3 regions of the Bradyrhizobium genosp. SA-4 str. CB756 genome follow, and region 3 is predicted to be linked to each of the others. Evidence: predicted binding sites of a transcription regulator. Region 3 holds the regulator's gene; each other region holds the start of a gene.
The links. The regulator PhoB, encoded in region 3, activates phosphate uptake and scavenging genes when phosphate is short. The targets are predictions, from matches to a motif close to TGTCATNNANCTGTCAT.

Region 1 (10,225 bases), 3.9 Mb from region 3:
CGATCGCGCTCGGCGCGCCGCTCGTCGCCGTCGATCTCGGCGTCAGCCACCACGCCGATCTCTGGCTCACTTATCACAGGGAGTTCCGCAGTTCCGAACGCCACAAGATCGTGGTCGACTGGCTGAAGAGGATCTTCGATCCCAGGACCTATCCCTGCTTCCGCGACGAGTTCATCCACCCGAACGCGCTGGTGCCGATGATGACGGCCGTGCGCGAAGGGTTTGGACTGAGCGGTTACGTCGCGGCGACGCCGACGTAGAGCATGATGCGGAAAAGTGCGTAGCGGTTTTCCGGAAAGATCATGCTCAAAAAGCGCGATGGTGATTCATCTTCATCCCATCGCGTTTTAGACGCCAGCGGGATCCAGCTTACCAACGATATTCGAAGCCGGCCGTGCCCTGGTGCGACGTCAGCTCGTTGCGGAACTTTCCGTCGTAATTGACGTAGAGCCGCGCCGTGTTGGTCAGGCTGAGCGAGGCCGAGGCGCCGGCATCCATGCCGTAACGGCTCTCGCCGATGCCGGGCACGACGATGCTCTGGGTCCCCAGGCTGACCTGAATCGATCCGAGGTCCTGGTGGAAATTGTCGACGAACTTGCCGTAGGCGGACAGGTCCAGGATCTTCTGGTCGAGGATGAAGTAGCGGCCGATCTCGGCGCCGATCATGACGCGCGCGCGTGAGAGGGTGGTGGAACCGACGTTGAGCGGATCAAGGCCGCCGGCCTCCTGGAATGCCGCGCTGGTGGCGCGCACATATTCGACCGCGCCCTTGGGCACGATGCGCATCTGGTCCTTGGTCCAGTAGTAGCTGATCTCGGTCAGGGCGCCGTCGACCGCGGCGCGATAGCCCGCGGTCGCAAGGCCGAAGCCGGTATCCCGGCTGGAGTGGACCTTGCCGAAGCCGTGCACCAGCGCGAAGGCCCAGGTCCATGGTCCCTTGTCGACCGAGCCGTTGAAGCCGAGCTGCGTCAGGTCAAGCGTTGCGGACTGCAGCGCAAGCGGCACGTCGATGTCGGTGTGGCTCTGGTCGACCGAGAAGCCGAGATTGACGCCAGGCGCAACCCGTGCGCCGAAGCCGGCAACGCCGCCGAAGGTCTTGCGCTTGTCGCCGACGAAGTCGCCTTGCGCATCGGTGCGAACCGAGATGCCGTAGCCCTCGAACCAGGTGCGGTAGCGCGGATCTTCCGTGCTCGCCGACGCGCCGCCGCCACCTGGATTGGTGCGGAAGGCGCGGTTGAAACCGCCCGAGGCCTGGTTGCCGAGCCGCTCCAGAAAGCCCGAGCCGAGATCGAGCGCGGCGTTGCCGGCGGATTGGTCGTCATTGGCCGACGTTGGCGATGGCGTCGGAGGCGGCGGCCGTCTCTGCGCCAAGGCGGGCGTCGCGGCCACGGTCAGGCCAATCGTCACCACAATTGCCATGACAAATGTGGTGACGATTGCCTTGGCGCGCGGGAGCATGGGCATACCACCGCTCCCCTCCAACCGGATCGCCCGCCGTGTCCCCGAGAGCTGCGACGTGCAGCGCATAACGACAAAATCCCAAAGCGAAAAGCGACGCGCAAAAATGCAACACGCGCCACGCTGCATGCGACGATTTGCGCTGAACTGCAACGGTGGGTCAATCGGGTGCAGGGCGCGAGCAGGAGTGATTGCCCCGGATTGTGGTTCCGCTGCCACAGGTTCGAAATAGCGGCTGCAGATAGCCGGACCGCTCTTGAAAATCGCGCGCGGCTTGCTAACGGGCGATTTTCATGTTGCAATATTCGACACAATCGGAATTGGCCGCTCGGCTGTGCGTTTCGCGACATTGAGACTCAAGACTCGAACAGACTTCCGGAAGCCCGTTTGTGGCGTGGCACGCGAAACAGCGGCCGCGTCTTTTTTGTATCTAGTGGAGGAGACTGAGGATGCCGCAAAAGGGCACCGTCAAATGGTTCAACCCGACCAAGGGCTATGGGTTCATCAAGCCGAACGGCGGCGACAAGGACGTGTTCGTCCACATCTCCGCCGTCGAGCGCGCCGGACTTTCGACACTCAATGAGAACCAGGTGGTTGAATACGACCTCGTGGAGAACCGCGGCAAATCATCCGCGGAGAACCTCAAGGTCTCCTGATGTCTCTCAAGCCTAGCGCGAGAGATCATGACGTTGCCCCCGGCTCTGCCGGGGGATTTCGTTTGTGACGACGACTCGCGCTTCAGCCCACCACAGGCGCAACCAGAAAATTCTCCGACGCAGAGCTTCCCGCCGTCCTGCACACATCGCCCTCGATCTGGACCTTGCCAGTTGCGAGCAGCCGCAGCGCTTCGGGATAGATGCGGTGCTCGACTTCGAGGATGCGCTCCGACAGCGTGTCGGCGGTGTCGTGGTCGCTGACGGGCACCGCGCCCTGCATCACGATCGGGCCGGCATCGGTCTCGGGGATCACGAAGTGCACCGTCGCGCCGGACAATTTCACTCCGGCGCGCAAGGCCTGGCCGTGCGGATCAAGGCCGGGGAACGACGGCAGCAGCGATGGATGGATGTTGAGCATCCGCCCGTACCAGGCCTTGGTGAACTCGGCCGTGAACAGGCGCATGAAGCCGCCGAGACAGATCAGCTCGATGCCATGCTGGTCGAGCGCTGCCTGCAGCACATTCTCGAAGCCGGCGCGGTCCTTGCCGAACGGCTTGCTCTCGATCACCAGCGTGTTCACGCCGGCCGCCTTGGCCCGTTCGAGCCCGAGGGCGTCGGCCTTGTTCGAGATGACGAGCGCGATCTCCGCAGGGAAATCCGGCGCGCTGGCGGCCCTGATCAGTGCGGACATGTTGGAGCCGCGGCCGGAGATCAGGATGGCGACGCGGCGCTTCATCACAGCGCCAGGTCGAGATGGCCGTTATAGACGACGCGATGCTCGCCCTCGGCCGGGATCACGGTGCCGAGCTGCGCCACGGTCTCGCCGGCATCGGCGAAGACCCGCACGACCTCCTCGACCTTGTCGGGCTCGACGATCGCGATCATGCCAATGCCGCAGTTGAAGGTGCGCAGCATTTCGAGTTCGGCGATGCCGGCCTGGTGCGCCAGCCATTTGAACACCGGCAGCACCGGAAGGCGCGCGAGGTCGATGCCGACGCCGAGATGGCTCGGCAGCACGCGCGGAATGTTGTCGGTGAAACCGCCGCCGGTGATGTGGGCGAGCCCCTTCACCGCGCCGGTCTCGCGGATCGCGCGCAGGCAGGATTTGACATAGAGCTTCGTGGGCGTCAGCAGCGCGCCGCCGAGCGTCATCACCGGTGCGAACGGAGCCGGCGCCTCGAAGCCGAGGCCGGATTGTTCCACGATCTTGCGCACCAGCGAGAAGCCGTTGGAGTGCACGCCCGACGAGGCAAGGCCGATCACGGCGTCCCCCGCGGCGATATCCTTGCGCGGCAGCAGCGTACCGCGCTCGGCGGCGCCGACGGCAAAACCGCCGAGGTCGTAATCGCCATCCTTGTAGAGGCCGGGCATCTCGGCGGTCTCGCCGCCGATCAGGGCGCAGCCGGATTCCCGGCAGCCTTCGGCGACACCCGCGACGATCGAGGCCGTGGCCTCCGGATCGAGCTTGCCGCAGGCGAAATAGTCGAGGAAAAACAGCGGCTCGGCGCCCTGCACCACGAGGTCGTTGACGCTCATGGCGACGAGGTCGATGCCGATGCCGCCATGCAGGCCGGTCTCGATCGCGATCTTGACCTTGGTTCCGACGCCGTCGGTGGCGGCGACCAGGACCGGGTCCTTGAAACCGGCCGCCTTGAGGTCGAATAGGCCGCCGAAACCGCCAATCTCGGCGTCGGCGCCGGGCCGCGCGGTGGCGCGCACCATCGGCTTGATCAGGTCGACCAAGCGGTTGCCCGCGTCGATATCGACGCCTGAATCGGCGTAAGTGAGGCCGTTTTTGCGGTCGGTCATGCCCGATTTCCAGTGGGTTTGCGGCTGGTTACGTCGAATTCCGGGGACGCGCAATGGCAAGCGTGGCGCCCCGCCCTATACTATGTAGAGATATCAACCGGTTCAGCCTCCCTGGGGGCCGGATTCGAGGTCAGACCGGGTGCCGGGAAGCGCCGCGTGAGTATTCCGAACATCATTACCCTGGGCCGCATCATGCTGGTCCCGATCATCGTCTGGGCCATCGTGTCGAGCCAAATGGAGGTGGCATTCGCCGTCTTCCTGATTGCCGGCATCAGCGACGCCGTCGACGGCTTCCTGGCCAAGCGCTTCAACATGACGAGCGAGCTTGGCGCCCTGCTCGACCCGCTCGCCGACAAGGCGCTGCTGGTGTCGATCTACCTCGCGCTCGGCATCTGGGGCGACATCCCGCGCTGGATCGTGATCCTGGTGGTGTCGCGCGACATCATGATCGTCGCAGCGGTGATCGTATCCTGGCTGTTCGACAAGCCCGTCGAGATGAAGCCGTCGAAAGTATCCAAGCTAAACACAGCGGCCCAGGTGTCCTACGCAGCGCTGGTGCTGGCCGCCCTTGCCTTCGGCTTCAAGCCAGCGCCCTATGATATCATCCTGATGGGTCTCGTCACGGTCTTCACGCTCTCCTCGGTGTCGCTCTATCTCGTCGAGTGGCTGCGGCACATGAGCACGATCGAGGCCAAGTGAGTTGGGATCTGTGAGTTGACGACTTTTCGGTGAGGGACTTGGCCCCGCAACAGGCCAACTCCCGCTCGATGAAGTCGAATCTCGTCAAACACGGCCGGCACGCCGGCATGGAGCAAAGCAAGCGTGGCAGGCCGCGTTCATCCCCGACAATTGGCGTTTTCGCTTCCGCATGCGGAGAGCCTCAGCCGGGACAATTTCCTCGAAGGCCCCGCGAACGCCGCCGGCCTTGCCCTGATCGACAGCTGGCCGGATTGGTCGAACCGGATCATGTGGCTGGCCGGTCCCGAAGGCAGCGGCAAAAGCCATCTCGCCGCGATCTGGGCCGAAGAGGCCGGCGCCCGCTCGACCACGGCCAATGCGTTGACCGCCGCAGGCGTCCCGGGCGCGCTCGCCACTGGCGCGCTGGTGGTCGAGGATCTCAAGGCCGGGGATTTTGACGAACGCGCCCTCTTCCATCTGATGAACCTCGCCCGTGAGGACGGTGCCTACATCCTCTTCACCGGACGCGACGTGCCGGCATCGCTCGAGATCGAGCTGCGCGACCTGCGCTCGCGCCTGCGTGCGGTGCCCGTGATCTCGCTGCTGCCTCCCGACGACCAGCTCTTCCGCGGCCTGATCGTCAAGTTCTGCGCCGACCGCCAGCTCACGATGGACGAGAGCATCGTCAGCTACCTCGCCACCCGCCTGGAGCGGTCCTCGGCGGCCGCCCGACAGGCCGTAGAGCTGCTCGACAGCGAGGCCCTCCGGCTCGGCCGTCCCGTCACACGGGCGCTGGCCGCCGAGCTGCTGCGGGACGCCTGAGCGCCGCTCGGGCGCCCTTTGCCGCTCTTTGCCGCTCTTGCTCCCCTTGTCGCCCTTGGCCGCTTGACGCGGCGCGACGGCGGAACATCAATGTCATCGAAACGTCATCGCACTAACACATGCTCCCGCCGGTTTTTGCGCATAAGTCGCAAGGTGGGGCGAACTGGATGGACCGACTTCTCATGGACTCAGCGCAAGCCGTTGAAACTAAAGAAAAAGCCCCTGAGACCGAGGGCCTGCCGGCAATCGCCACGAGCCCCGAGCGGTTCATCAATCGCGAGCTGTCCTGGCTGCATTTCAACCGCCGCGTCCTGGAGGAATCGGTCAATCCCAGCCACCCCATGCTGGAGCGGGTGCGATTCCTGTCGATATCGGCGAATAACCTCGACGAGTTCTTCATGGTCCGCGTCGCCGGCATCAAGGCCCAGGTGCGCGAGGGCATTGCCGAACGCGCGCCCGACGGCCTGACGCCGTCCGAGCAGCTTGCGCTGATCAACCGCACCGTCTCCCAGCTCGCCTCCGACCAGCAGGCGATCTGGCGCGACCTGCGCGGCACGCTGGCCGATGTCGGCATCGTGCTCGTTGACGGCAAGGACGTCACCAAAGCGGAGCGGACCTGGATCGAGGACTATTTCCTCAACAACGTGTTCCCGCTGCTGACGCCGCTCGCGATCGACCCGGCTCATCCCTTCCCGTTCATTCCGAGCCTCGGCTTCACCATCGCGCTCCAGCTCACGCGCGAGGCCGACGGCAAGCAGATGAACGCGCTGATCCGCATGCCCGGCAAGATCGACCGCTTCATCCGCCTGCCGTCCGAGGGCAAGGCGGTGCGCCTGCTCTCGCTGGAGCAGGCGACCGGCCTGTTCATCAACCGTCTTTTCCCCGGCTACAATCTGCACGGCCAGGGCGCCTTCCGCATCATCCGCGACTCCGAGCTCGAAATCGAGGAAGAGGCCGAAGACCTCGTCCGCCTGTTCGAGACCGCGCTGAAGCGCCGCCGCCGCGGATCGGTGATCCGGCTCGAGATCGACGCCAAGATGCCCGAGGAGCTGCGCAGCTTCGTGCAGCACGCGCTGTCGGCCGCCGATGACGAAGTGTTCCTGGTCGATGGCGTGCTCGCCATGAACGAGCTCTCGCAGCTCACCCGCCTCGACCGGCCCGACCTCGAATTCACCCCTTACGTGCCGCGCCATCCCGAGCGCGTGCGCGAGCATGGCGGTGACATCTTCGCGGCGATCCGCCAGAAGGACCTCATCGTCCACCATCCTTACGAATCCTTCGACGTCGTCGTGCAGTTCCTGCAGCAGGCCGCGCGCGATCCCGATGTCGTCGCGATCAAGCAGACGCTGTACCGCACCTCCAACAACTCGCCGATCGTGCGCGCGCTTGCGGAAGCCGCCGAAGCCGGCAAGTCCGTCACCGCGCTGATCGAGCTCAAGGCTCGGTTCGACGAGGAAGCCAACATCCGCTGGGCGCGCGACCTCGAGCGCGCCGGCGTGCAGGTCGTCTATGGCTTCCTCGAATTGAAGACGCACGCGAAACTCTCGATGGTGGTGCGCCGCGAGGGCGGCAGCCTCACGACTTACGTCCACACCGGCACCGGCAACTACCATCCGGTCACCGCGCGTATCTATACCGACCTCTCCTACTTCACCTCCGATCCGACCATCGGCCGAGACGCTGCGCGCGTGTTCAACTTCATCACCGGCTATGCTGCTCCGAGCGATCTGGAGAAGATGGCGGTATCGCCGCTGACCCTGCGCAAGCGCATCATCGAGCACATCCAGGGCGAGACCGCGCATGCCCAGCACGGCCGTCCCGGCGCGGTCTGGATGAAGATGAATGCGCTCGTCGATCCCGACATCATCGACGCGCTCTATGAAGCCTCGCAAGCCGGCGTGCAGGTCGAGCTCGTGGTGCGCGGCATCTGTTGCCTCAGGCCCGGCATTCCCGGCCTGTCGGAGAATATCCGCGTCAAGTCGATCATCGGGCGATTCCTGGAACACGGCCGAATCTACTGCTTCGGCATGGGCCAGGGCCTGCCGAGCGCCAAAGCTGCTGTGTATATCTCGTCCGCCGATATGATGCCGCGCAACCTCGACCGCCGCGTCGAGGTGCTGTGTCCGCTGCAAAATCCCACGGTGCATCAGCAGGTTCTCGAACAGATCATGGTCGCGAACCTGAAGGACAATGAGCAGAGCTGGCAGTTGTTGCCGGACGGGTCCTCAACGCGTATGAAGGCCGCGAAGGGCGAGGAGCCTTTCAACGTGCACAACTACTTCATGACAAATCCGAGTCTGTCTGGCCGTGGAAAGTCGCTCAAGGAATCCTCGCCGCGCCGCCTCACGCGCCGTAATGAACGTCATCAATCCTGATCCGGGACCGTCGACGTGAAGCGGCCGCGCAAGCGCGGCTCGAGCGTCGCGGTCATCGACATCGGGTCCAACTCGGTCCGTCTCGTCGTCTATGAGGGGCTGACGCGGAGCCTCCTTCCGATCTTCAACGAGAAGACGCTGTGCGGCCTCGGGCGCGAGGTGCAGAGCACCGGCCTGCTCGCGCCTGACGCCGTCGACAAGGCGCTGACCTCGCTGAAGCGATTCCGCGCCCTGTGCCGCGTGATGCAGGTCGGCCGCGTGTTCGCGATCGCGACCGCGGCCTGCCGCGACGCCTCCAACGGCCCCGACTTCATCGCCAAGGCCGAACGCATCTGCGCGGTGAAGATCGAGATCCTGTCCGGCCCGCGCGAGGCGCGGCTGTCGGCACTCGGCGTGATCTCCGGCATCCATCTTCCCGACGGCATCGTCGGCGATCTCGGCGGCGGCTCGCTCGAATTGATCGACGTGCGCCGGAACAGCGTGCGCAGCGGCGTGACGCTGCCGCTCGGCGGCCTCGCGCTCCAGGACCTCGCGCACAAATCGCTCAAGCGCGCCGACCGCATCGTGCGCGAGGAGATCGATGAGGTGCCGCAGCTCGTCGCAGGCCGCGGCCGTGCCTTCTACGCCGTCGGCGGCACCTGGCGCGCGCTCGCGCGCATCCACATCATCCAGAGCGGCTATCCGCTGCAGGTGATGCACGGCTACTCCATTCCCGCGGCTGAGGCGCTCGACTTCTCGCGCCGCCTGCGCCGCCTTGCCGCCACCGGCATGCTCGCCGACATCGAGGTCGTCGCCGACGCTCGCCGCCCGCTCCTCACCTATGCGGCGCTGGTGCTCGAGCACATCATCCGCGTGGCAAAGCCGAAGACCATCGTGTTCTCGACCTTCGGCGTCCGCGAGGGCCTGCTGCACGAGAAGCTCACGGAAAGCGAGCGCAACAAGGACGGGCTGATCTGCGCGGCCGAGGAGCTGAACCAGCTGCTGTCACGTTCGGCGAAGCATGCCCGCGAGCTGATCGCCTGGACCGATATCCTGGTGCGCGTGGTGAAGCTGCGCGAGACGCCGGAGGATCGCCGCCTGCGCCACACCGCGTGCCTGCTCTCCGACATCGGCTGGCGCGTGCATCCGGACCATCGCGGCGAGCAGACGCTGAGCCTTGTCGTCAACGCCAATTTCGGCGCCATCACTCACACCGAGCGCGCCTTCGTCGGCTTGTCCGTATTCTATCGCTATGCGGGCCTCAGCGAAGAGAACCAGCCGCCGGCCACGATGCAGGAGCTGCTGACGCCGGCCCAGCTCGAACGTGCCCGCCTGCTCGGCGCGGCGTTTCGCGTCGCCCATCTGATCTCGGCGGCACGTCCCGGCGTGCTGCCGGCCACGCATTTCCGCAGCCAGGGCCGCAGTCTGATGCTGGTGTTCGAGCACCGGCTCGTCGACCTCGTCGCCGACCGCGTCGGCAGCCGCTTCCGCCAGCTCGCCCGCCTGATCGGCCGCAACGGCTCGATCGTGCGGCGGTAGGCTAGTCTGTTCCACCTGTGAAAGCAGACATCACGTCGTCGAAGACTGAGGACCGCTAAGGGCCACAAGCAGACGTTACGCCTCGGCTCATCCCGGGTGAGTCCGACTTCGCGACGACAAACCAAGTAAGACTTACTTACGTGGCTCGGTCACCACCTTGGTTGATCCGTCCGGCGCTGCCTGCATTCCCGGGGGGCTTTGACCTTGCGGGCTTTCCGGCGGCGCGCCCCCCGATTTCGTGTCCAGCGGTCCGGTCCAACCTTGTGGCTGCAATTGACCTTTTTCTTCTGGTGCCGAGCGTCCAGTTGTCATGTCCTTGGGGTCGGTCTGCGCTGCCGCAAATCCGCACGACAACGCCCAGCCGACTGCCGTTATCAGAATGATCCGCATTGCGAGACTCCGCTTGGCTGATCGAACCAACAGGCGGGTCCCGCTTCAGTTCCCTCCCCGCAAACGATCTCCGCCTCGGGTCATGGCCGATCTTCGCGGCTTCCGCTCTCCGCCCAACTGCGGACGCGTCGACAGCCACCGGGACCTCCAGCCACGGCCAGGAGCGGAAGCCGCGATTTGGACCACAGGCCCGCTGCCATGATCGGCGATAAGTATCGTACGTGAAGTGGTTCACAAATGGACGAGTGAGACCGCGGTACGCTAACCGGGCCCTTGGCCGACGTGCACCAGTGGGATCAGCAGGTTCGAGATCGAACATCGACGTTCACCGCTCGGTCGCATGTATCGTATTTCTCAATGCTGACTCCATGAACTGCCAAATTTGGTTCGAGGGCATTCTGTGCGGCCGGGAGCCCAAGAACGACAAATCTCTTCGCGCAACTCAGAACGTTGATTGGAGAATAAGCCAAACGATAAATCAGATGGAGGTTCCGATGGTGAAGAGAGCGATCACGCTTG
Region 2 (10,225 bases), 610 kb from region 3:
AGAGATATTGATTCCAGCCGAGGATGAACAGGATCACGAACAGCGCCGCCATGTTGGTGCGCGACAGCGGCAGCAACGTGTCCCAGAAGAAGCGCAAGGGTCCGGCGCCGTCGATGCGCGAGGCTTCCAGCAGCTCGTCCGGCACGGTCATGAAGAACTGGCGGAACAGCAGCGTCGCGGTGGCCGATGCGATCAGCGGCAGCGCCAGGCCCGCATAACTGTCGAGCATGTGCAGGTCGGCGACGATCTTGTAGGTCGGATAGATGCGTACCTCGACCGGCAGCATCAACGTGATGAAGATGATCCAGAATATCGCCATCCGGAACGGAAAGCGGAAATACACGATCGCATAGGCCGAGATGATCGAGATCGCGATCTTGCCGATTGCGATCGCCAGCGCCATCACCAGCGAATTGAGCATCATGTTGCCGACCGGCTCGCGGGTCGAGCCGCTCGTGCCGACGAAGATGGTCTGGTAGTAGACCTCGAAGAAGTGTCCGCCCGGCAGCAGCGACATCTGGCCGTTGGCGATCAGCGCGTTGTCCTGGGTCGAGGCGACGATGGCGATGTAGACCGGGAACGCGACGATCGCGATCCCGATCCAGAGGATGATGTGCGCGACGTAGCGCCGAAAGCCCTCTTCCTCGACCATCAGTAGGTCACCTTGCGTTCGACGAAGCGGAACTGGATTCCCGTGAGCACGATGACCATGATCATCAGGATCACCGATTGCGCCGCGGAGCTGCCGAGATTGCCGCCGAGCAGGCCGTCGGAATAGACCTTGTAGACCAGCGTGACGGTCGACGTGCCGGGACCGCCGCGGGTCATGGTGTCGATGATGCCGAACGTGTCGAAGAAGGCGTAGACGATGTTGATCACCAGCAGGAAGAAGATCGTCGGCGACAGCAACGGGAAGATCACGGTCCAGAACCGCCGCATCGGACGCGCGCCGTCGATCGCGGCGGCCTCGATCACGCTTTTGGGGATGCTCTGGAGGCCGGCGAGGAAGAACAGGAAATTATAGGAGATCTGCTTCCAGGCGGCGGCGAGGATGACCAGCGCCGCGGCCTGGTTGCCGTCGAGCAGCGGATTCCAGTCGATGCCGAGGCCGCGCAGGTAGCGCGAGAGCACGCCGAGCGAGGGATGCAGCATGAAGATCCAGAGCACGCCGACGACCGGCGGCGCCACCGCATAGGGCCAGATCAGCAGCGTGCGGTAGAGCATCGAGCCGCGCAGCGGCTTGTCTGCCATCACGGCGAGCAGCAGCGCGAAGGACAGCGACGAGATTGCGATGGCGAACGAGAAGAAGAAGGTCCGGACGATCGCCGCGAAATAAGCGGGGTCCTTGAACAGCTCGATGTAGTTGTCGAACCAGACGAAGCTCGACGACAGGCCGAAGGCGTCCTGGAGCAGGAATGACTGGATCACCGCCTGCAGGGCCGGCCAGTAGAAGAAAATCAGGACGATCGCGAGTTGCGGGGCAACCAGCGCGTAGGGCAATAGCTTTGACTGGAAAATGGCTTGCTTTTGCATGATGCCCCGGGGAGCGGCAGGCCGGGCGACCGGCCTGCCGCTGATCGCCTTACTTTACGGCGGTCTTTTCGAATTGCCGCAGCATCGTGTTGCCGCGTTCGACGGCGGCATCGAGCGCCTGCTTGGCGGTCTTCTTGCCGGCCAGCGCCTGCTCGATCTCTTCCGACCAGACGTCACGCAGCTGAACCATGTTGCCGAGGCGCAGGCCGCGCGAATTCTCGGTCGGCTCCTTGTTGGTCAGCTCGAGCAGCGGGGTCTCGAGATAGGGCTGATCCTTGTAGAAGCCCTCCGCCTTGGCCTTCTCATAGGCCGCCTTGGTGATCGGCAGATAGCCCGAGGCCTTGTGGATGTAGACCTGACGATCGGTGTCCGAGAGGAAGGTCAGGAACTTCGCGACGCCCTTGTATTCGTCGGCCGACTTGCCGCCCATGACCCAGAGCGAGGCGCCGCCGATGATCGAGTTCTGCGGTGCGCCCTTGACGTCGGGATAATAGGGCATCGGCACCGCGGTGAAGGCGAACTTGGCCTGCGCCTTGACGTTGCCGAAGAACGCCGACGAGGTCAGGTAGATCGGGCATTCGCCCGAGGTGAAGCGGCCTTCGCCGGTGTTGGTGCGGCCGGCATAGTCGTAGACCTTGGTCTTCTGCAGTTCGACCAGGTTTTCGAGATGCTTGACCTGGAGCGGGCCGTTGAATTCGAGCACGGTGTCGAAGCCGTCGAGGCCGTTGGCCTTGCTGGAGAGCGGCGTGTTGTGCCAGGCCGAGAGCTGCTCGAGATTGACCCAGGTGACCCAGGAGCCCGAGAAGCCGCAGGTGTCGTGACCGGCGGCCTTCAGCTTTTTGCCGGCCTCGAACACTTCGGGCCAGGTCTTGGGGATCTCGACATTGGCCTTCTTCAGCTCGTCGAGGTTGACCCACATCACGGTCGACGACGAGTTGAAGGGGAACGACAGCATCTCACCCTTCGAGGTCGAGTAGTAGCCGGTGATCGCGGGCAGGTAGGCCTTGGGATCGAACTTCTCGCCGGTCTCGGCCATCAGCTTGTAGACCGGCTTCACGGCGCCGGTCGCGGCCATCATGGTGGCGGTGCCGACCTCGAACACCTGCATGATGTGCGGGGCGTTGCCGGCGCGGAACGCGGCGATGCCGGCGTTCATCGTGTCGGCGTAGTTGCCCTTGTAGGTCGGGATCACCTTGTAGTCGCTCTGCGCGGCGTTGAAGTCGTTGGCGAGCTTGACGATGACGTCGTTGTTGGCGCCGGTCATCGCGTGCCACCACTGGATTTCCGTCACGGCCAGGGCCGGCGAAGCCGTCATGCCAACCGTGACTGCAATAGCGGCAGCCGCGCCAAAGTGTCGAAGAGCCATCAAGAAAACCTCCCTTGCCCGTCAATGAAGAGGCGCTTGCGCTAGCAGCGCCATATGACGTTCACATGACTGTGTAAGCGGGAGAAACGAAAGCAGCAAGCGCGGCCAAAAGGGAAGTCGTCAAATAGGCGAACGCGCCACGGACGGCCGGTGCGCATGCACGCCTCGCGCCGCAGTGCGGCATTGGATGATGAGGGAAGGAGAGCACCGTCAGCGCGGAATGGAGTTGGGTAGAACGGATGCGGCTCCGGGCTCCCTTAGCCTCTCCCGCTTGCGGGAGATCGCGAAGCGATCCGGGTGAGGGCTCCATCCTCTGGGGGAGTCTCACTGCGGAGACACCCTCTCCCCAACCCTCCCCCGCAAGCGGGGGAGGGAGCGCACCGCCATTGCGACGTGCAAATGCGCTTGATCTCAGCTTGCGCTAGCGTTTCCGCTCGGGGCCGCAGACGGTGCCCTTCTCGACCATCGCGTCGATCTCGGACTTGGAATAGCCGAACTCGCCCAGCACCTCGGCCGCGTGCTGGCTGAATTTCGGCGGCACGCGGCGCAGGCTTGGCTTGCTGCGATCGAGCCGGATCGGCGAGGCGACGCCTTTGTACCAGTCCTTCTCGATGACATCGCCGCGCGCGATCGTATGCGGGTTGGTCAACGCCTGGTCGATCTTCTGCACGGGACCTGCGGGCAGGCCGGCCGCAAGCAGGCGATTGCACAGCGGCTCGGCCTCGTGCTGGCTGAACACCGCGGCCAGCTCGGCGCGCAGCGCCTCGCGGTTGGCGATGCGGTCCTTGTTGCGGGCAAAGCGCGGATCGGTGCCGAGCTCGGGCTTGCCGATCTCCTTGGCGAGCTTGCGGAAGGTGCCGTCATTGCCGACGCCGATGAAGATGTTGTCGGTCTTGGTCGGGAAGATCGCGTAAGGCACGAGGTTCGGGTGCTCGTTGCCGGTGAGCGATGGCGGCTTGCCATGCATGAAATAGTTCGCGGTGTGCGGATGCATGATGGCAAGCCCGGTCTCGTACAGCGTCGTTTCCAGGAACTGGCCCTTGCCGGAGCGCTGCCGCTCGGAGAGCGCCATCAGGATGCCGATCGCGGCATAAAGCCCGGTGGTGATGTCGACCAGCGGCACGCCGATCCGCATCGGTCCGCTCTCGGGCGATCCCGTCGCCGCGATCATGCCGGTCATGGCCTGGATGATGGCGTCATAGCCGGGATTGCCGCCGCGCGGGCCGTCGGCGCCGAAGCCGCAGATCCGGCAATGCACGAGGCGCGGGAATTTTTCGCGCAAGACCTCGTTGCCGATGCCCCATTTCTCCAGCGTGCCCGGCTTGAAATTCTCGATCAGGACGTCGGCCGTCTCCAGCATCTTGAGCAGCACGGTTCGGCCGCCCTCGGAGGCGAGGTCGAGGCCGATTGAACGCTTGTTGCGGTTGATGCCGACGAAATAGGCCGCATCCTCCTCGTGGAAGGGAGGGCCCCATTCGCGCACCTCGTCGCCTGCGGGCGGCTCGACCTTGATCACGTCGGCGCCGTGGTCGGCGAGGATCTGGGTGCAGTAGGGACCGCCGAGCACGCGCGTGAGATCGATGACGCGCAGTCCGCTCATTGCGCCCAATGCTGCTTCAGTCATGCCTTCGCTTCCCCTGTGTCGGTCGTTTGATCACAGGCCTAGCGAGGTTTGTTTGCGCCAGCAATGGCGCCGGGCGTAGGGCCGCATGCACTGCCGCGCGGCAATCCCGCGGGGTGGCAAATCAAGCGGAAGCGGCCGGCCCGAGGGGGATCCCGGGCCAGCCAATCCGCCATTGGATCAGACGACCGTCAGGCGAACGTCGACATTGCCGCGCGTGGCATTGGAGTACGGACACACCTGGTGCGCCTTCGCGACCAGCGCCTCGGCCTCCGCACGGGCAAGGCCCGGGAGCGAGACGGCGAGGTCGATGTCGAGGCCGAAGCCGCCCTCGGAGCGCGGGCCGATGCCGACGGTCGAGGTGACGGAGGCGTCAGCCGGAACCTTCGGGCCGCCCTGCGAGGCCACGAACTTCATCGCGCCGATGAAGCAGGCGGCATAGCCGGCCGCGAACAGCTGCTCGGGATTGTTGCCGGCGCCGCCGCCACCCCCGAGCTCCTTCGGCGTGGTCAGCTTGACGTCGAGCGCGCCGTCGAGGGTCGCAGCATGGCCGTCGCGGCCGCCGGTGGCTTTTGCGCTGGTCTTGTAGAGGACGTTTACGGACATTTTCGTCTCCCTTGGGGGTTCCGGGTTAGGACCCGGTCCATATCGCAGACAATTAGATTGTGCGCAATTGAAATTACGCGGCCTCACATTTAATTGTCCGCAATTGAATATGCCGCCGGCCGGCCCCAGAATGGGAAAAACCTCGTGAGATTCGTTATGCCTCGGAAGATACCGGCGCTGGACCCGCAGCGCCTCGACAATCAGATCTGCTTTGCGGTCTATTCGGCCGCGCATGCCTTCAACCGCGTCTACAAGCCGCTGCTCGACCGGCTCGGACTGACCTATCCGCAATATCTGGTGATGTTGGTGCTGTGGGAGCGCGACGACGTGCCGGTCAAGGACATCGGCGAGAAGCTGTTCCTGGATTCGGGCACGCTGACGCCGCTCCTGAAGCGGCTAGAGGCCGCGCATCTCGTCAGACGCACCCGCTCCAGCGAGGACGAGCGGCAAGTGCTGATCGCCCTGACGCCGCAGGGCCACGCGCTGAAGGACAAGGCGCGCAGCGTGCCGCAGTCGATCCTGGCAGCGTCGGACTGCTCGGTGTCGGAGCTGGTCGCAATGAAGGACGAGATCGTCGCGCTGAGGGACCGGCTGAATGCGGTAATCGGGGAGTAGGGGTTAGCAGAGCCGTTTTTTCGAGAAAGCGCGGCCTGAGTGTGACTTGAGATATTTCTCGAATGCCAAGGCCTTCATCTTGTCGGGAAAAGCGCAGTACCAGATCAGCTTCCATGGCTTGAACTTGGCGGTGTGAGCCGATTTACCGGCATTGTGCTCAGGAAGCCGTCGCTTCAAATTCTCGGTCGCGCCGATGTATTCCTCATCGGGGAATTCGATGCTTTGGATGATGTAGACGTACCACGCCCTTCAGGCTCCGTCGTGGCTGCGCCACGCGTAGCCCGAACAAGCCAGCGCGCTATATTGGCGGCTTCCAACTGGATCGTCGATAGTTTGATCGGGAATGTCACCTGTCCGTCTTCGCCCTTCGGGCTACGCCGGACACCACGCTTCGCCCTTCAGGCTCCGTCGTGGCTGCGCCACGCGTAGCCCGAAGGGCGAAGCGTGGTGGAGCCAGGCGGGATCGAACCGCCGACCTCTTGCATGCCATGCAAGCGCTCTCCCAGCTGAGCTATGGCCCCTTAAGTCCTGGGATGATCCTGGGGGATCACTCCCGACCGGCGAGCCTTGCGACTCGCGCGGTGCACCCTTTTTCACAGATCAGGGCTGATCTCAAGTCTCTTCATCACCTCCGACATCACCAATGATGTCGGTCACGTCCTCATCGCCCTCTTCTTCGTCGGCAATGAAGGTCGAATCATCGTCATCGTCGTCATCGATGGTCTCGTCGACCTCGATATCGTCCTCCGATTCGGGCACCACGGCCTTGACCTTGCCGGTGTTCTCCTCGGCATCGGCCTCCTCGAGGGAGACCATCTCTTCGGCTTCGGCCGGCTCCGGCGCGGTGTCCTGGGCCATGCTGCGGGCTTCTGCGCCACGGGGCGCGCGAGCAGGGGCAACCGGGGCGATCGGAACCACTTCGCCGGTATAGGGCGAGATCACCGGATTCTTGTTGAGGTCGTAGAACTTCTTGCCCGTGGTCGGGCAAATACGTTTGGTTCCGAGTTCGGACTTGGCCACGGCAGGAATCCTGGGAATGTCTGAAAAGCGGTGCTTCACTTGGCTAGTTGGCGGCCCGCTGTCAATAGCGCATTACGGGAGAAAGACATGCCCGTGACGGCGGGGAGACCATGTGGTACCTGCCCCGCGAGCCCCGCAGGGATATTTCGGGCCAATCCAAGGACATAACGTGACCCATTCCGACAAGCCGACGCCCCTTCGGTCGCGCGCCAGCGGTCCACTGACCGGGAAAGTACGGGTGCCCGGGGACAAGTCGATCTCCCACCGCGCCCTGATCCTGGGCGCACTCGCGGTCGGCGAGACCAGGATTTCGGGCCTGCTCGAGGGCGAGGACGTCCTCAACACCGCCAAATCCATGCAGGCGCTCGGCGCCCAGGTCCAGCGCACCGGCGATTTCGCCTGGAAGGTCCAGGGCGTGGGCGTCGGAGGCTTTGCCCAGCCCAAGGCGGCGCTGGATTTCGGCAATTCAGGCACCGGCTGCCGGCTGGTCATGGGCGCCGTCGCCGGCTGCCCGATCTCGGCGATTTTCGACGGCGACGCCTCCTTGCGCAGCCGCCCCATGCGCCGGATCCTCGATCCGCTGGAAAAGATGGGCGCCAGGGTCGTCTCCGGCGGCGAGGGTGGCCGCCTGCCGCTGACCGTCCAGGGCGCACGCGATCCGCTGCCGATCACCTACAAGACCCCGGTTGCCTCGGCCCAGATCAAATCGGCCGTGCTGCTGGCGGGCCTCGCCGCGCCGGGCACTACGACCGTGGTCGAGAGCGAGGCCAGCCGCGACCACACGGAGCTGATGCTGAAGCATTTTGGCGCCGACATCACCTCGGTGCAGGAAGGCCAGCATGGCCGCCGCATCACGCTCGTCGGTCAGCCCGAGCTGCATGGTGCCAACGTCGTGGTGCCCGCCGACCCGTCTTCTGCGGCATTCCCGATCGTCGCTGCGCTGATCGTCGAAGGCTCCGACATCGTGCTGTCGGACGTCATGACCAATCCGCTGCGCACCGGCCTGTTCGCCACGCTGCGCGAAATGGGCGCCTCGATCGAGGAAAGCGACGTGCGGGGCGATGCCGGCGAGCCGATGGCGCAATTGCGCGTGCGCGCGTCGAAACTGCGCGGCGTCGAGGTACCGCCGGAACGCGCGCCCTCGATGATCGACGAATATCTCGTGCTGGCCGTGGCGGCCTCCTTCGCCGAGGGCACGACCATCATGCGCGGCCTGCAGGAGCTGCGCGTCAAGGAGTCCGACCGTCTCGAGGCCACCGCCGACATGCTCCGCGTCAACGGCGTCAAGGTCGAAATCGCCGGCGACGATCTGATCGTCGAGGGCCGCGGCCATGTCCCCGGCGGCGGCACAGTCGCGACCCATATGGACCATCGCATCGCGATGTCCGCGCTGGTGATGGGCTGCGCCTCCGACCAGCCCGTGACGGTCGACGACACCGCGTTCATCGCCACCAGTTTCCCGGATTTCATTCCGATGATGCGTTCGCTAGGGGCCGAGTTTTCATGATCATCGCCATCGACGGGCCCGCCGCCTCGGGCAAGGGGACGCTCGGCAAGCGCCTTGCCCATCATTACGGCTACCGTCATCTCGATACCGGCGTGATCTATCGCGCGGTGGCCTATGCCTTGATGCAGTCGGGTCATGATCTCCGGGATGAGGCAGCGGCGGTGCAGGCGGCGCTGGAACTCGACCCCGAAAAGTTCGGCAACCCCGCGCTGAAGACCCAGGAGGCCGGTGAGGGCGCGTCCATTGTTTCGGCCATTCCCAGGGTTCGCGAAGTCCTGCTCAATTTCCAGCGGCAATTTGCCGCCGATCCGCCCGGTGCGGTGCTGGACGGCCGGGACATTGGAACCGTGATCTGCCCGCATGCCGACGTGAAGATCTTCGTGGTTGCCGACCCCAAGGTCCGTGCGCGGCGACGGACCATGGAGGCAAGGGCGAGGGGCGAAGACGCGGACGAGGCGGCCGTGCTTGCCGACATCATCCAGCGCGACGAACGCGACAAGAACCGGCCGATTGCGCCTTTAAAACCGGCCCCGGATGCTTACTTGCTAGATAACTCCCAACTGGATATAGAAGGCGGCGTCCGGGCCGCCATCGACATTATCGAGGCTGTCCGAGCGGGCCGGTCGCGGGGTTAAGCCGCCGCCGTCATTGGAGGAAGTGCCCGCTCCCGCTCTTTGAGGTCGATACCCTCGGTCCCTGGTTTGGGGACCGGCGCGATCCAGGCTCCGGACACAAGAATTCCACGTATCGAATGCGCGGGCCTCAGCCGGCCCGTTTCCGTTGTTCTGGCCGCAAGGCCCGGGCAACGAGCGGTCGCTCGAAGGTTTTGCGGACCTTCCGACACTGCGTGTGCGATGCGCCCTTGAACCCAACGGCCGGCAAGACATCCGCAACTGGAGAACAAATGGCTTCGACTTCTGCTGATACCTATAGCCCCTCGCGCGATGATTTCGCCGCGATGCTCGACGAGTCCTTCGCAGGTGGCAACCTGCAGGAAAGCTCCGTCGTCAAGGGCAAGGTGGTTGCAATTGAAAAGGACATGGCCGTCATCGACGTCGGCCTGAAGACCGAGGGCCGCGTGGCCCTGCGCGAATTTTCCGGCCCCGGCCGTGACTCTGAACTCAAGGTCGGCGACGAGGTGGAAGTGTTCCTCGATCGCATCGAGAACGCCCTCGGCGAAGCCGTGCTGTCGCGCGACAAGGCGCGCCGCGAGGAGAGCTGGGGCAAGCTCGAGAAGGCGTTCCAGAACAACGAGAAGGTCAACGGCGTCATCTTCAACCAGGTCAAGGGCGGCTTCACCGTCGACCTCGACGGTGCCGTGGCGTTCCTGCCGCGCTCGCAGGTCGACATCCGTCCGATCCGCGACGTTGCGCCGCTGATGAACAACTCGCAGCCGTTCCAGATCCTCAAGATGGACCGCCGCCGCGGCAACATCGTGGTGTCCCGCCGCACGGTTCTCGAAGAGACCCGCGCCGAGCAGCGCCAGGAGCTGGTGCAGAACCTCGAAGAGGGTCAGGTCATCGACGGCGTGGTCAAGAACATCACCGATTACGGTGCGTTCGTTGATCTCGGCGGCATCGACGGCCTGCTGCACGTCACCGACATCGCGTGGCGCCGCGTCAACCACCCGACCGAGGTGCTCTCGATCGGCCAGACCGTGAAGGTCAAGATCATCAAGATCAACCACGAGACGCACCGCATCTCGCTGGGCATGAAGCAGCTGCTGGACGATCCGTGGCAGGGCATCGAAGCCAAGTACCCGCTGGGTGCCCGCTTCACCGGCCGTGTCACCAACATCACCGACTACGGTGCGTTCGTCGAGCTCGAGCCGGGCATCGAAGGCCTGATCCACGTCTCCGAGATGTCGTGGACCAAGAAGAACATGCATCCCGGCAAGATCGTGTCGACCTCGCAGGAAGTCGACGTGCAGGTGCTGGAAGTCGATTCCGTCAAGCGC
Region 3 (10,225 bases):
TCGGCATCGTCGATCTCGGCTTCTGTGCGCTCGCGATGTACGTGCTGGTCCCGGACGAGCCCAATCTCGGCTTCGTCGTGGTCGCGGTGATCTTCGTCTCGGCGACCCTGCTCGGCTTTGCCAGCCACTCGCCCGGCGGCCTCGGCGTGTTCGACGCCGCCATGCTGGTCGGCCTCTGGCAGATGGACCGCGAGGAACTCCTCGGCGGCATGCTCCTGTTCCGCGTCCTCTATTATCTGTCCCCCTTCGTCATATCTGTAATCTTGCTGACGTTTCGCGAAGTTATAATCGGCGCACGATCGAAGCGTTTGCAGCAGGCGGCGCTCAAGCTCGACCCCGGCCCGGCGCGTGAAGCCGCCTATGTGAGAGAGCGCAGCGACAGCGGCGCCTGACCTGCGCCGAGCCCCTAGGAGAAGCCCGCACCGATGGCGATCGACGCCCCATCGTCTCCCTCCGCGCAGCCCTGGTCCGACCGGCTGCGCCATTCCACCGTCATCCTGATCGCCGCAGCGCTGACGCTGTCGGTGGTAGTCTCGCTCGGCGAATTGTCGGTGATGCGCGCTGCGACCGTATTCCTCTGCATCGCCGCCGCGGCGCTGATCCCCTGGCGGTTGCACGACAATGCCGCCTCGCGCGACGACACCCGCCGCGTCAACCCGGTCGAAAGCGCGGCGGTCGCCGCAGTGGTCGCCGGCATGCCCGATCCGGCGGTGCTGCTCGACCGCGCCGGCCGCGTCATCCATCTCAATGCCGCAGCCGCCCAGCTCGCGCCGGCGCTGCGCAAGAACGAGCTCGCCCAGTTCGCGCTGCGCTCGCCGGAGATCATCACAGCGCTACGCGAGTCGATCGCGACCACCGAGCCGCGGCGCGCGACCTATCTCGACCACGTCCCGGTCGACCGCTGGATGGAGCTGATCATCACCCCGGTGCCGGTTCCAACCAGCTTCGGCGGCGCCGACAAATGCATGCTGATGACTTTCCACGACCAGACGCCGCTGCGCCGGGTCGAGGAGATGCGCGCCGACTTCGTCGCCAATGCCAGCCACGAGCTGCGCACGCCGCTGGCCGCGCTGTCCGGCTTCATCGATACGCTCCAGGGCCAGGCCAAGGACGATCCCAAGGCGCGCGAGCGTTTCCTCGGGATCATGCACAACCAGGCCACCCGCATGGCGCGCCTGATCGACGACCTGCTGTCGCTGTCGCGGGTCGAATTGTCGGCCCATGTGCGGCCCGACACCCTGGTCGACCTGCTGCCGATCATCTTCCAGGTCGCCGACGGGCTGGAACCGCTGGCGCGGGAGCGCCAGGTCGAGGTCGAGACCCATCTGCCGGAGACCCCGGTGATGATCGCCGGCGACCGGGAGGAGCTGCTGCGCCTGTTCGAGAACTTGATCGAGAACGCGCTCAAATACGGCGCCTCGGGCGGACGTGTCATCGTGTCGCTGACGGTTCCGGCAGCCACTGATGGAACTCAGGAAATCCGGGTCCTGGTACGCGATTTCGGCCCTGGCATCGCGCCCGAGCACCTGCCGCGCCTGACCGAGCGGTTCTACCGGGTCGATGTCGGCGACAGCCGCTCGCAGGGCGGGACCGGGCTCGGATTATCGCTGGTGAAACATATTCTTAACCGTCACCGCGGCCGGCTTTTGATCGAAAGCGTGCCCCGGCAGGGCGCCACCTTCACCGCCTGTTTTCCCCAGGTGAAGACCCTGACACAGAGCTGAAAGCCAAACGATTTCAATCGTTTGACTGTGTCATCCGACTGTCACGAAACCTTCGTAAAAGCACAGCCGACTGCTCCTAAAGGGGCGGCGCGGGGAGCGCGATCGGGCGCGGATGGCGCTTCGCTCCCCTGTATGGAGACCAGCATGAATTTCATCAAAACTATCGTCGCTGCTGGCTTGGTCGCCGCAACGACGACGGCGGCGTTCGCTGCCGATATCACGGGTGCCGGCGCGACTTTCCCGTTCCCGATCTATTCGAAGTGGGCTGACGCCTACAAGAAGGAGACCGGCAACGGTCTGAACTATCAGTCGATCGGTTCCGGCGGCGGTATCAAGCAGATTCAGGCCAAGACCGTGACCTTCGGCGCCAGCGACGCGCCGCTCAAGGCCGAGCAGCTCGAGAAGGACGGCCTCGTTCAGTGGCCGATGGTGATGGGCGCGATCGTCCCCGTCGTCAACCTCGAGGGCGTCAAGGCCGGCGAGCTCGTGTTCGACGGCGAGACCCTCGCCAACATCTATCTCGGCAAGATCACCAAGTGGGACGACGCCGCGATCAAGAAGCTCAATCCGAACGTGAAGCTGCCGTCGGACGCGATCACCGTGGTCCGCCGCTCGGACGGCTCGGGCACCACCTTCAACTTCACCAACTACCTCTCCAAGGCCAGCGCGGACTGGAAGAGCAAGGTCGGTGAGGGCACCGCGGTCGAATGGCCGGTCGGCGTCGGCGCCAAGGGCAACGAAGGCGTGTCGGGCAACATCAGCCAGACCAAGAACTCGATCGGCTATGTCGAGTACGCCTATGCCAAGCAGAACAAGCTGACCTACACCGGTCTCGTCAACAAGTCCGGCAAGCCGGTTCAGCCAACTGTCGAAGCCTTCCAGGCGGCCGCTTCGAACGCCGACTGGGCCAAGGCTCCCGGCTACTACGTCATCCTGACCGACCAGCCCGGCGACAAGTCCTGGCCGATCACCGCGGCGACCTTCATCCTGATGCACAAGGAGCCGGCTGATAAGGCGGCGTCGAAGGAAGCCATCAAGTTCTTCGCCTGGGCGTTCAAGAACGGCGCCAAGGCGGCCGAGGAGCTCGACTACATCCCGATGCCCGAGAGCGTCGTGAAGCTGATCGAGAAGACCTGGTCGGCCGACATCAAGAGCTAAGCTCTCCTGTTCCGGAAGGCGGCGCGGCTGCGAAAGCCGCGCCGCTGGTCCGGAGCTCTCGCGAACGATCGTTCTCCGGGCCGGTGCCGCAATGGCGAACCATCCGGGGCACGCGACAGCAACTTAAAAAAACGTATAGTCAGTACAGGGGATCGGCGTGGCAGAGATGGCTGTCGAGAGCAATGTAGTAGATGCCGCCGGACCGTATGATCGCGCCAAGGCATTGAGCGCGTTCAAGCTCGGTGACCTCACCTTCTACTGGATCACGCGCCTCAGCGCGATCTCCGTGCTGCTGATCCTCGGCGGCATCATTGTTTCGCTGATCGTCGGTGCCTTCCCGGCGATGAAGGAATACGGCATCTCCTTCTTGTGGACGCAGCGCTGGGCGCCGTCGGCAGATCCCCCCGTGCTCGGCGCGCTCGGCCCGATCTACGGCACGCTCGTCACCTCGTTCATCGCGATGGCGATCGCCATTCCGGTCGGACTTGGCATCGCCATCTTCCTCACCGAGCTCTGCCCGCAATGGGCGCGCCGCCCGATCGGCATGGCGATCGAGCTGCTCGCCGGCATCCCCTCGATCATCTACGGCATGTGGGGCTTCTTCGTGCTGGGCCCGTTCCTGGCCAACACCTTCCAGCCGTTCATGATCAAGATCTTCGACGGCATCCCCGTGCTCGGCGCGATCTTCGCAGGTCCCCCGTCTTATCTCAGCCTGTTCAACGCCTCGCTGATCCTCGCCATCATGGTGCTGCCCTTCATCACCTCGATCTCGGTCGACGTGTTCAAGACGGTGCCGCCGGTGCTCAAGGAAGCCGCCTACGGCGTCGGCTGCACCACCTGGGAAGTCGTCCGCAGCGTCGTGATCCCCTACACCCGCGTCGGCGTCATCGGCGGCGTCATGCTGGCGCTCGGCCGCGCGCTCGGCGAGACCATGGCGGTGACCTTCATCATCGGCAACTCGTTCCGCATCTCCTCGTCGATCTTCGCCCCGGGCACCACGATCTCGGCGGCGATCGCGTCCGAGTTCGCCGAAAGCGACGGCCTGCACCAGTCCGGCCTGATCCTGCTCGGCCTCCTGCTGTTCGTGCTGACATTCTTCGTGCTCGCAGCCGCGCGCCTGATGCTGCTGCGTCTCGAAAAGAAAGCGGGGAAGTAACATGAACCCGATTTACGCACGCCGCCGCCGCATGGACATCGTCATCCGCGCGCTCTGCCTCGCCGCCGCCGCCTTCGGCGTCACCTGGCTCGCGCTGATCCTGCTGACGCTGTTCTACAACGGCCTGACCGGGCTCAACCTCCAGGTCTTCACCGAAAACACCCCGCCGCCCGGCTCGACCGAGGGCGGCCTACTCAACGCCATCGTCGGCTCGGTGATCATGACCGTGCTCGGCGTCGGCATCGGCGCGCCGCTCGGCATGTTCGCCGGTACCTATCTCGCCGAGTACGGCCGCAACGACAAGCTGACCTCGGTGATCCGCTTCATCAACGACATCCTGCTGTCGGCACCCTCGATCATCATCGGCCTGTTCATCTACGGCGCTGTGGTGGTGCCGATGCGCGGCTTCTCGGCGATCGCCGGCTGCCTCGCGCTCGCCGTGATCGTCATTCCGGTGGTGCTGCGCACGACTGAGGACATGCTGCTGCTGGTGCCGAACGCATTGCGCGAGGCGGCCTCCGCGCTCGGCCTGCCGCGTTCGCTGGTGATCAAGCGCATCGCCTATCGCGCCGCGCGCTCGGGCCTCATCACCGGCGTGATGCTGGCCACCGCCCGCGTCGCCGGCGAGACCGCGCCGCTGCTCTTCACCGCGCTGTCGAACCAGTTCTTCAGCCTGAGCCTGAACAAGACGATGGCCAACCTGCCGGTGACCATCAACAACTTCGTGCAGAGCCCCTACGCCTACTGGAAGCAGCTCGCCTGGAGCGGCGCCCTGCTGATCACGTTGACCGTGCTTGCCTTGAACATTGGCGCGCGCATCCTGAGCGCCGAGAGGACCGCAAAATGAGCGATATGTCAGTTACCGTCAGTACGCCCGTTCAGCACGGCTCGCAGCCGCTACCCGAAGCCCCGGCCAAGGTGACGGTGCGCAACCTCAACTTCTATTACGGCGAGCATCACGCGCTGAAGAACATCAACCTGACGCTCGGCACCAACCGCGTCACGGCGTTCATCGGCCCGTCGGGCTGCGGCAAGTCGACCCTGCTGCGCATCTTCAACCGGATGTACGACCTCTATCCGGGCCAGCGCGTCACCGGTCAGTTGATGCTCGACCAGACCAACATCCTCGACCCCAAGCTGGACCTCAACCTGCTGCGCGCCCGCGTTGGCATGGTGTTCCAGAAGCCGACGCCGTTCCCGATGACGATCTACGAGAACATCGCGTTCGGCATCCGCCTCTACGAGAAGATCTCGAAGTCCGAGATGGACGACCGCGTCGAGAAGGCGCTGCGCGGTGGCGCCCTCTGGAACGAGGTCAAGGACAAGCTCAACGCGTCCGGCCTGTCGCTCTCGGGCGGCCAGCAGCAGCGCCTCTGCATCGCCCGCACCGTCGCGGTGCGGCCCGAGGTGATCCTGTTCGACGAGCCCTGCTCGGCACTGGACCCGATCTCGACCGCCAAGGTCGAGGAGTTGATCCAGGAGCTGTCCGAGAACTACACGATCGCGATCGTCACCCACAACATGCAGCAGGCGGCCCGCGTCTCTGACAAGACCGCCTTCATGTATCTTGGCGAGCTGATCGAGTTCGACGACACCAGCAAGATCTTCACGTCGCCGAGCGATCGGCGGACGCAGGATTACATCACCGGCCGGTTCGGCTGAGGAGACGGGATATGGGTTCTGAACATACCGCAAAGGCCTTCGACACCGACCTCCAGGAGCTCACGCGCCTGGTCGCCGAGATGGGCGGCCTCGCCGAGCGCATGATAGTCGATTCCGTCGACGCGCTGATCCGCCGCGACGTCGCGCTCGGCCAGCGCGTGGTCGCGACCGACGCCGAGATCGACGCGCTCCAGAAGAAGATCGAGGAGCGCGCCGTTCTCACCATCGCCCGTCGCCAGCCGATGGCGGTGGACCTGCGCGAAATCGTCGGCGCGATGCGCGTCGCGACCGATCTCGAGCGCATCGGCGACCTCGCCAAGAACATGGGCAAGCGCGTCGCGGCGCTGGAGACGGACTTCCATCCGCTCAAGCTGTTCCGCGGCCTCGAGCACATGACCGACCTCGTGCAGCAGCAGGTTAAGTCGGTGCTGGACGCCTACGCCGCGCACGACCTGCCGGCGGCGATGGCGGTGTGGAAGGGCGACGAGGAAGTCGACGCCATCTGCACCTCGCTGTTCCGCGAGCTCCTCACCTACATGATGGAGGATCCGCGCAACATCTCGTTCTGCATCCACCTGATGTTCTGCGCCAAGAACATCGAGCGCATCGGTGACCATGCCACCAACATCGCCGAGACCGTGTTCTACATGATCGAGGGCCAGGCGATCACCGACAAGCGGCCGAAGGGTGACATGACGACCTTTGCCACAACGGTCCCGAATAGCTGAAGAGTCAAGGAGCGACGACACCATGGGCGCACGCATTATGGTGGTTGAAGACGAGGAAGCTCTCACCGAGCTGCTTCGCTACAACCTCGAAGGCGACGGCTATGACGTCGAGACGGTGATGCGCGGCGACGACGCCGACACCCGTCTCAAAGAACACATCCCCGACCTGATCGTGCTCGACTGGATGCTGCCGGGCCTCTCCGGCATCGAGCTGTGCCGGCGGCTGCGCACCCGCCCGGAGACCAAGCAGCTGCCGATCATCATGCTCACCGCGCGCGGCGAGGAGAGCGAGCGGGTGCGGGGGCTTGCGACCGGCGCCGACGATTACATCGTCAAGCCGTTCTCGGTGCCGGAGCTGCTGGCGCGCGTGAAGGGCCTGCTCAGGCGCGCAAGCCCGGAGCGGCTCGCCACCGTGCTCGCCTATGGCGACATCGAGCTCGACCGCGACAAGCGCCGCGTCGCGCGCTCGGGCCGGCCGATCGATCTCGGCCCGACCGAATATCGCCTGCTGGAGTTCTTCCTCGAGCATCCGGGCCGCGTGTTCTCGCGCGAGCAGCTGCTCGACAGCGTCTGGGGCCGTGACATCTACATCGACGAACGCACCGTCGACGTGCATATCGGCCGCCTGCGCAAGCTGCTCAATCTCGGTCGTGAGCAGGACCCGATCCGCACTGTCCGCGGCGCCGGCTACGCGCTCGACGACCGCTTTGCGAAGGCGGAGCAGACGTAAGAACGATTGCAAGCGAGCAAAATAAAAGCGCGCCAAGTGGCGCGCTTTTTTATGTCACGGGTCGTCCCGGTCGCGTGCCGGGACGATGTCGTTTGAAGCAGCGTTCAGCGCGTGCCGGGCTTTGCCGGCGCACGGCGACGATCCGCCGCCGGCTGGTAGGCGACGCGCGAGTGCTGCGCGCAATAGGGCAGGCCGGAAAGCGCCTTGCCGCCGCAGAAGAAGAAATCCGGGCTCGAGGGATCGCCGACCGGCCAGTGGCAGGTCGCCTCGTTCAGCTCCAGCAGCGACAGCCGCTGGCTCATCGGCACCACGTTATCGTAGGTGACCGGCTCGGCCTCCACCTCGACCTCGAAGGCCTGCGCCAGTGCGGTGTTGCCGCGCGAGATCGGACGGCTCACGCGCATCATGTGCTGCGCGGGGCGGGCCTTGCGCGGCCGGGGCGCTGCCGATGAGGGGCTCTTGGCGCGGCCGGACAGGCCGAGCCTGTGCACTTTGCCGATCACGGCATTGCGGGTCACATTGCCGAGCTCGGCCGCGATCTGGCTGGCCGAAAGTCCGGCCTCCCAGAGCTTCTTCAGCTGCTCGACGCGATCATCGGACCAGGTCAAAACCGTCATTGCACCCTTTCCCTCGCTGCCGGCCAGCCATCCTGGGGCCTCACAGCGAATGCCTAAGCCTTGAAAAACCCGTGCCGCCAGAATCCCTTAAGGCTCGCCGGGCACGCAGGATGCGCCCGAACGTTTACGCCGGTACATGAGGACTCTTGGGATCAGAACTGCTGCACGAGATGTCGTATCTGACAGTCCAAACGCTACAATATGGCGTGACTCGCGCGCAAGAGTCCGCCGACTCGCTTCCACATGTTCCGTGGTGAAAATCCCGCAAAATCGGCACCGCAAGACTACGGATTCAGCGTTTCCCGGGGCTTTCGGGCGGCATTGACACCCGTCTCACCAGGCATAAGATAGTCGCACGTGCCGCCCTTAAAAGGCGGCACGTTTCGTTTTCCGGGCCGGTCAATGGTGCGTTGCGCAATGCACTCAAGCCGTCCGCAACATCCAAGTGATCGTCATGACCAACAGCGCCGCGCCGCATTTGCTCCCCGTTTTCGCCAGGGCCGACCTCGGTTTCGAGCGCGGCGAAGGCTGCTGGCTGATCGCGACCAATGGCGAGCGCTATCTCGACTTCACTTCGGGCGTCGCGGTGAACGCGCTCGGCCATGCCCATCCCGCGCTGGTCAAGGCGTTGCAGGAGCAGGCGACGAAGCTGTGGCACATGTCGAACCTGTTCCAGAGCCCCGACGGCGAGAAGCTCGCCGCGCGCCTGTGCAGCGAGAGCTTTGCGGACTTCGTGTTCTTCTGCAATTCGGGCGCCGAAGCGCTGGAGGGCGTGATCAAGCTGGTCCGCCATCATCACTTCTCCAAGGGGCATCCGGAGCGCTACCGCATCATCACCTTCGAAGGCGCCTTCCACGGCCGCACGCTGGCAACACTGGCTGCAACGGGATCTGCAAAATATCTCGAAGGTTTCGGTCCGCCGATGGACGGCTTCGACCAGGTGCCGCATGGCGACATCGAGGCCGTGAAGAAGGCGATCGGCCCGCAGACCGCCGGCATCCTGATCGAGCCGATCCAGGGTGAGGGCGGCGTGCGTTCGTCGCCGCCCGCCTTCCTCAAGGCGTTGCGCCAGCTCTGCAACGAGAAGGGCCTGCTGCTCGCGTTTGACGAGGTGCAGACCGGCATGGGCCGCACCGGCGATCTGTTCGCGCATCGGCGCACCGGCGTGACGCCTGACGTGATGTCGCTGGCGAAAGCGCTCGGCGGCGGCTTCCCGATCGGCGCGGTGCTGGCGACCGCAGAGGCGGCCTCCGGCATGGGGCCCGGCTCGCACGGTTCGACCTTCGGCGGCAATCCGCTCGCGATCTCGGCTGCGAACGCCGTTCTCGACGTCATGCTCAAGCCCGGCTTCTTCGATCACGTGCAGAAGATGTCGCTGCTGCTCAAGCAGAAGCTCGCCTCCGTGATCGACCGTCATCCCGACGTCGTCAGCGAAGTGCGCGGCGAGGGGCTCCTGATCGGCATCAAGGCCGTGGTGCCCTCCGGCGATCTGGTCGCGGCGCTGCGCAACGAAAAATTGCTCACGGTCGGCGCCGGCGACAATGTCGTGCGTTTCCTGCCGCCTCTCATCGTCACCGAAACCGAGATCGAGGATAGCGTCGCGCGGCTCGAGCGCGCCTGCACGGCCCTTGCCGGCAACAAGCGGGCGGCAAGCTGATGAGCAGTTCACCCAAGCATTTCCTCGACATCAACGAGCTGCCGCTGACGGAGCTCAAGCGCATGCTCGCCGCATCCTCCGCGATGAAGGCGAAGCAGAAGGCGCACCAGCCGGTGAAGCCGCTCGAAGGCAAGACGCTGGCGATGATCTTCGAGCGTCCCTCGACCCGCACCCGCGTGTCGTTCGACGTCGCCATGCGCCAGCTCGGCGGCGAGCCGATCATGCTCACAGGCGCCGAGATGCAGCTCGGCCGCGGCGAGACCATCGCCGACACCGCGCGCGTGCTGTCGCGCTATGTCGATGCCATCATGATCCGCATCCTCAACCACGAGGCGCTGCTGGAGCTTGCGCAACATGCGACCGTGCCCGTGATCAACGGCCTGACCCGGCGCTCGCATCCCTGCCAGGTGATGGCCGATCTCATGACCTATGAGGAGCATCGCGGCCCGATCGAGGGCCGGACGGTGGCCTGGACCGGTGACGACAACAACGTTCTCGCTTCTTGGGCGCACGCCGCCGAGCGCTTCAAGTTCAAGCTCAATGTCGCAACGCCGCCGGAGCTCGCGCCGAAGAAGGTGATGCGCGACTGGATCAAGGCGACGAACGCGCCGATCGTGCTCGGCACCGATCCGGAGGCGGCCGTAAAGGGCGCCGATTGCGTTGTCACCGACACCTGGGTGTCGATGGGCGACAAGGAAGGCGAGCACCGTCACAACGTACTCAAGCCTTACCAGGTCAATGCCAAGCTGATGTCGCTGGCCAAGCCCGACGCGCTGTTCATGCACTGCCTGCC

Region 1: a site for PhoB is predicted at 5,515-5,531, ahead of BRAGE_RS0118045 (RNA degradosome polyphosphate kinase). Genes of this name have one in related genera too.
Region 2: a site for PhoB is predicted at 2,954-2,970, ahead of ugpB (sn-glycerol-3-phosphate ABC transporter substrate-binding protein UgpB). Genes of this name have one in related genera too.

Annotation. Positions count from the first base shown of each region.
Region 1 covers NZ_KI421499.1:3,641,726-3,651,950, forward strand. The annotation lists gene BRAGE_RS0118010 (LysR family transcriptional regulator) at 1-260, shown strand, start outside; gene BRAGE_RS0118015 (autotransporter outer membrane beta-barrel domain-containing protein) at 370-1,419, opposite strand; gene BRAGE_RS0118020 (cold-shock protein) at 1,908-2,114, shown strand; gene purN (phosphoribosylglycinamide formyltransferase) at 2,197-2,850, opposite strand; gene purM (phosphoribosylformylglycinamidine cyclo-ligase) at 2,850-3,923, opposite strand; gene BRAGE_RS0118035 (CDP-alcohol phosphatidyltransferase family protein) at 4,080-4,622, shown strand; gene BRAGE_RS0118040 (DnaA ATPase domain-containing protein) at 4,746-5,423, shown strand; gene BRAGE_RS0118045 (RNA degradosome polyphosphate kinase) at 5,606-7,798, shown strand; gene ppx (exopolyphosphatase) at 7,814-9,316, shown strand; gene BRAGE_RS54630 (hypothetical protein) at 9,449-9,706, opposite strand; gene BRAGE_RS0118055 (patatin-like phospholipase family protein) at 10,201-10,225, shown strand, end outside.
Region 2 covers NZ_KI421499.1:8,122,031-8,132,255, forward strand. The annotation lists gene ugpE (sn-glycerol-3-phosphate ABC transporter permease UgpE) at 1-652, opposite strand, end outside; gene ugpA (sn-glycerol-3-phosphate ABC transporter permease UgpA) at 652-1,533, opposite strand; gene ugpB (sn-glycerol-3-phosphate ABC transporter substrate-binding protein UgpB) at 1,583-2,899, opposite strand; gene BRAGE_RS0139335 (CaiB/BaiF CoA transferase family protein) at 3,321-4,523, opposite strand; gene BRAGE_RS0139340 (organic hydroperoxide resistance protein) at 4,701-5,126, opposite strand; gene BRAGE_RS0139345 (MarR family winged helix-turn-helix transcriptional regulator) at 5,283-5,741, shown strand; gene BRAGE_RS0139350 (GIY-YIG nuclease family protein) at 5,745-5,972, opposite strand; tRNA gene BRAGE_RS0139355 (tRNA-Ala) at 6,187-6,262, opposite strand; gene BRAGE_RS0139360 (TIGR02300 family protein) at 6,354-6,761, opposite strand; gene aroA (3-phosphoshikimate 1-carboxyvinyltransferase) at 6,931-8,268, shown strand; gene cmk ((d)CMP kinase) at 8,265-8,903, shown strand; gene rpsA (30S ribosomal protein S1) at 9,173-10,225, shown strand, end outside.
Region 3 covers NZ_KI421499.1:7,512,023-7,522,247, reverse strand. The annotation lists gene BRAGE_RS0136415 (lysylphosphatidylglycerol synthase domain-containing protein) at 1-392, shown strand, start outside; gene BRAGE_RS0136410 (ATP-binding protein) at 426-1,724, shown strand; gene pstS (phosphate ABC transporter substrate-binding protein PstS) at 1,869-2,882, shown strand; gene pstC (phosphate ABC transporter permease subunit PstC) at 3,049-4,038, shown strand; gene pstA (phosphate ABC transporter permease PstA) at 4,040-4,885, shown strand; gene pstB (phosphate ABC transporter ATP-binding protein PstB) at 4,882-5,700, shown strand; gene phoU (phosphate signaling complex protein PhoU) at 5,712-6,428, shown strand; gene phoB (phosphate regulon transcriptional regulator PhoB) at 6,451-7,158, shown strand; gene BRAGE_RS0136375 (GcrA family cell cycle regulator) at 7,263-7,775, opposite strand; gene BRAGE_RS0136370 (aspartate aminotransferase family protein) at 8,230-9,432, shown strand; gene argF (ornithine carbamoyltransferase) at 9,432-10,225, shown strand, end outside.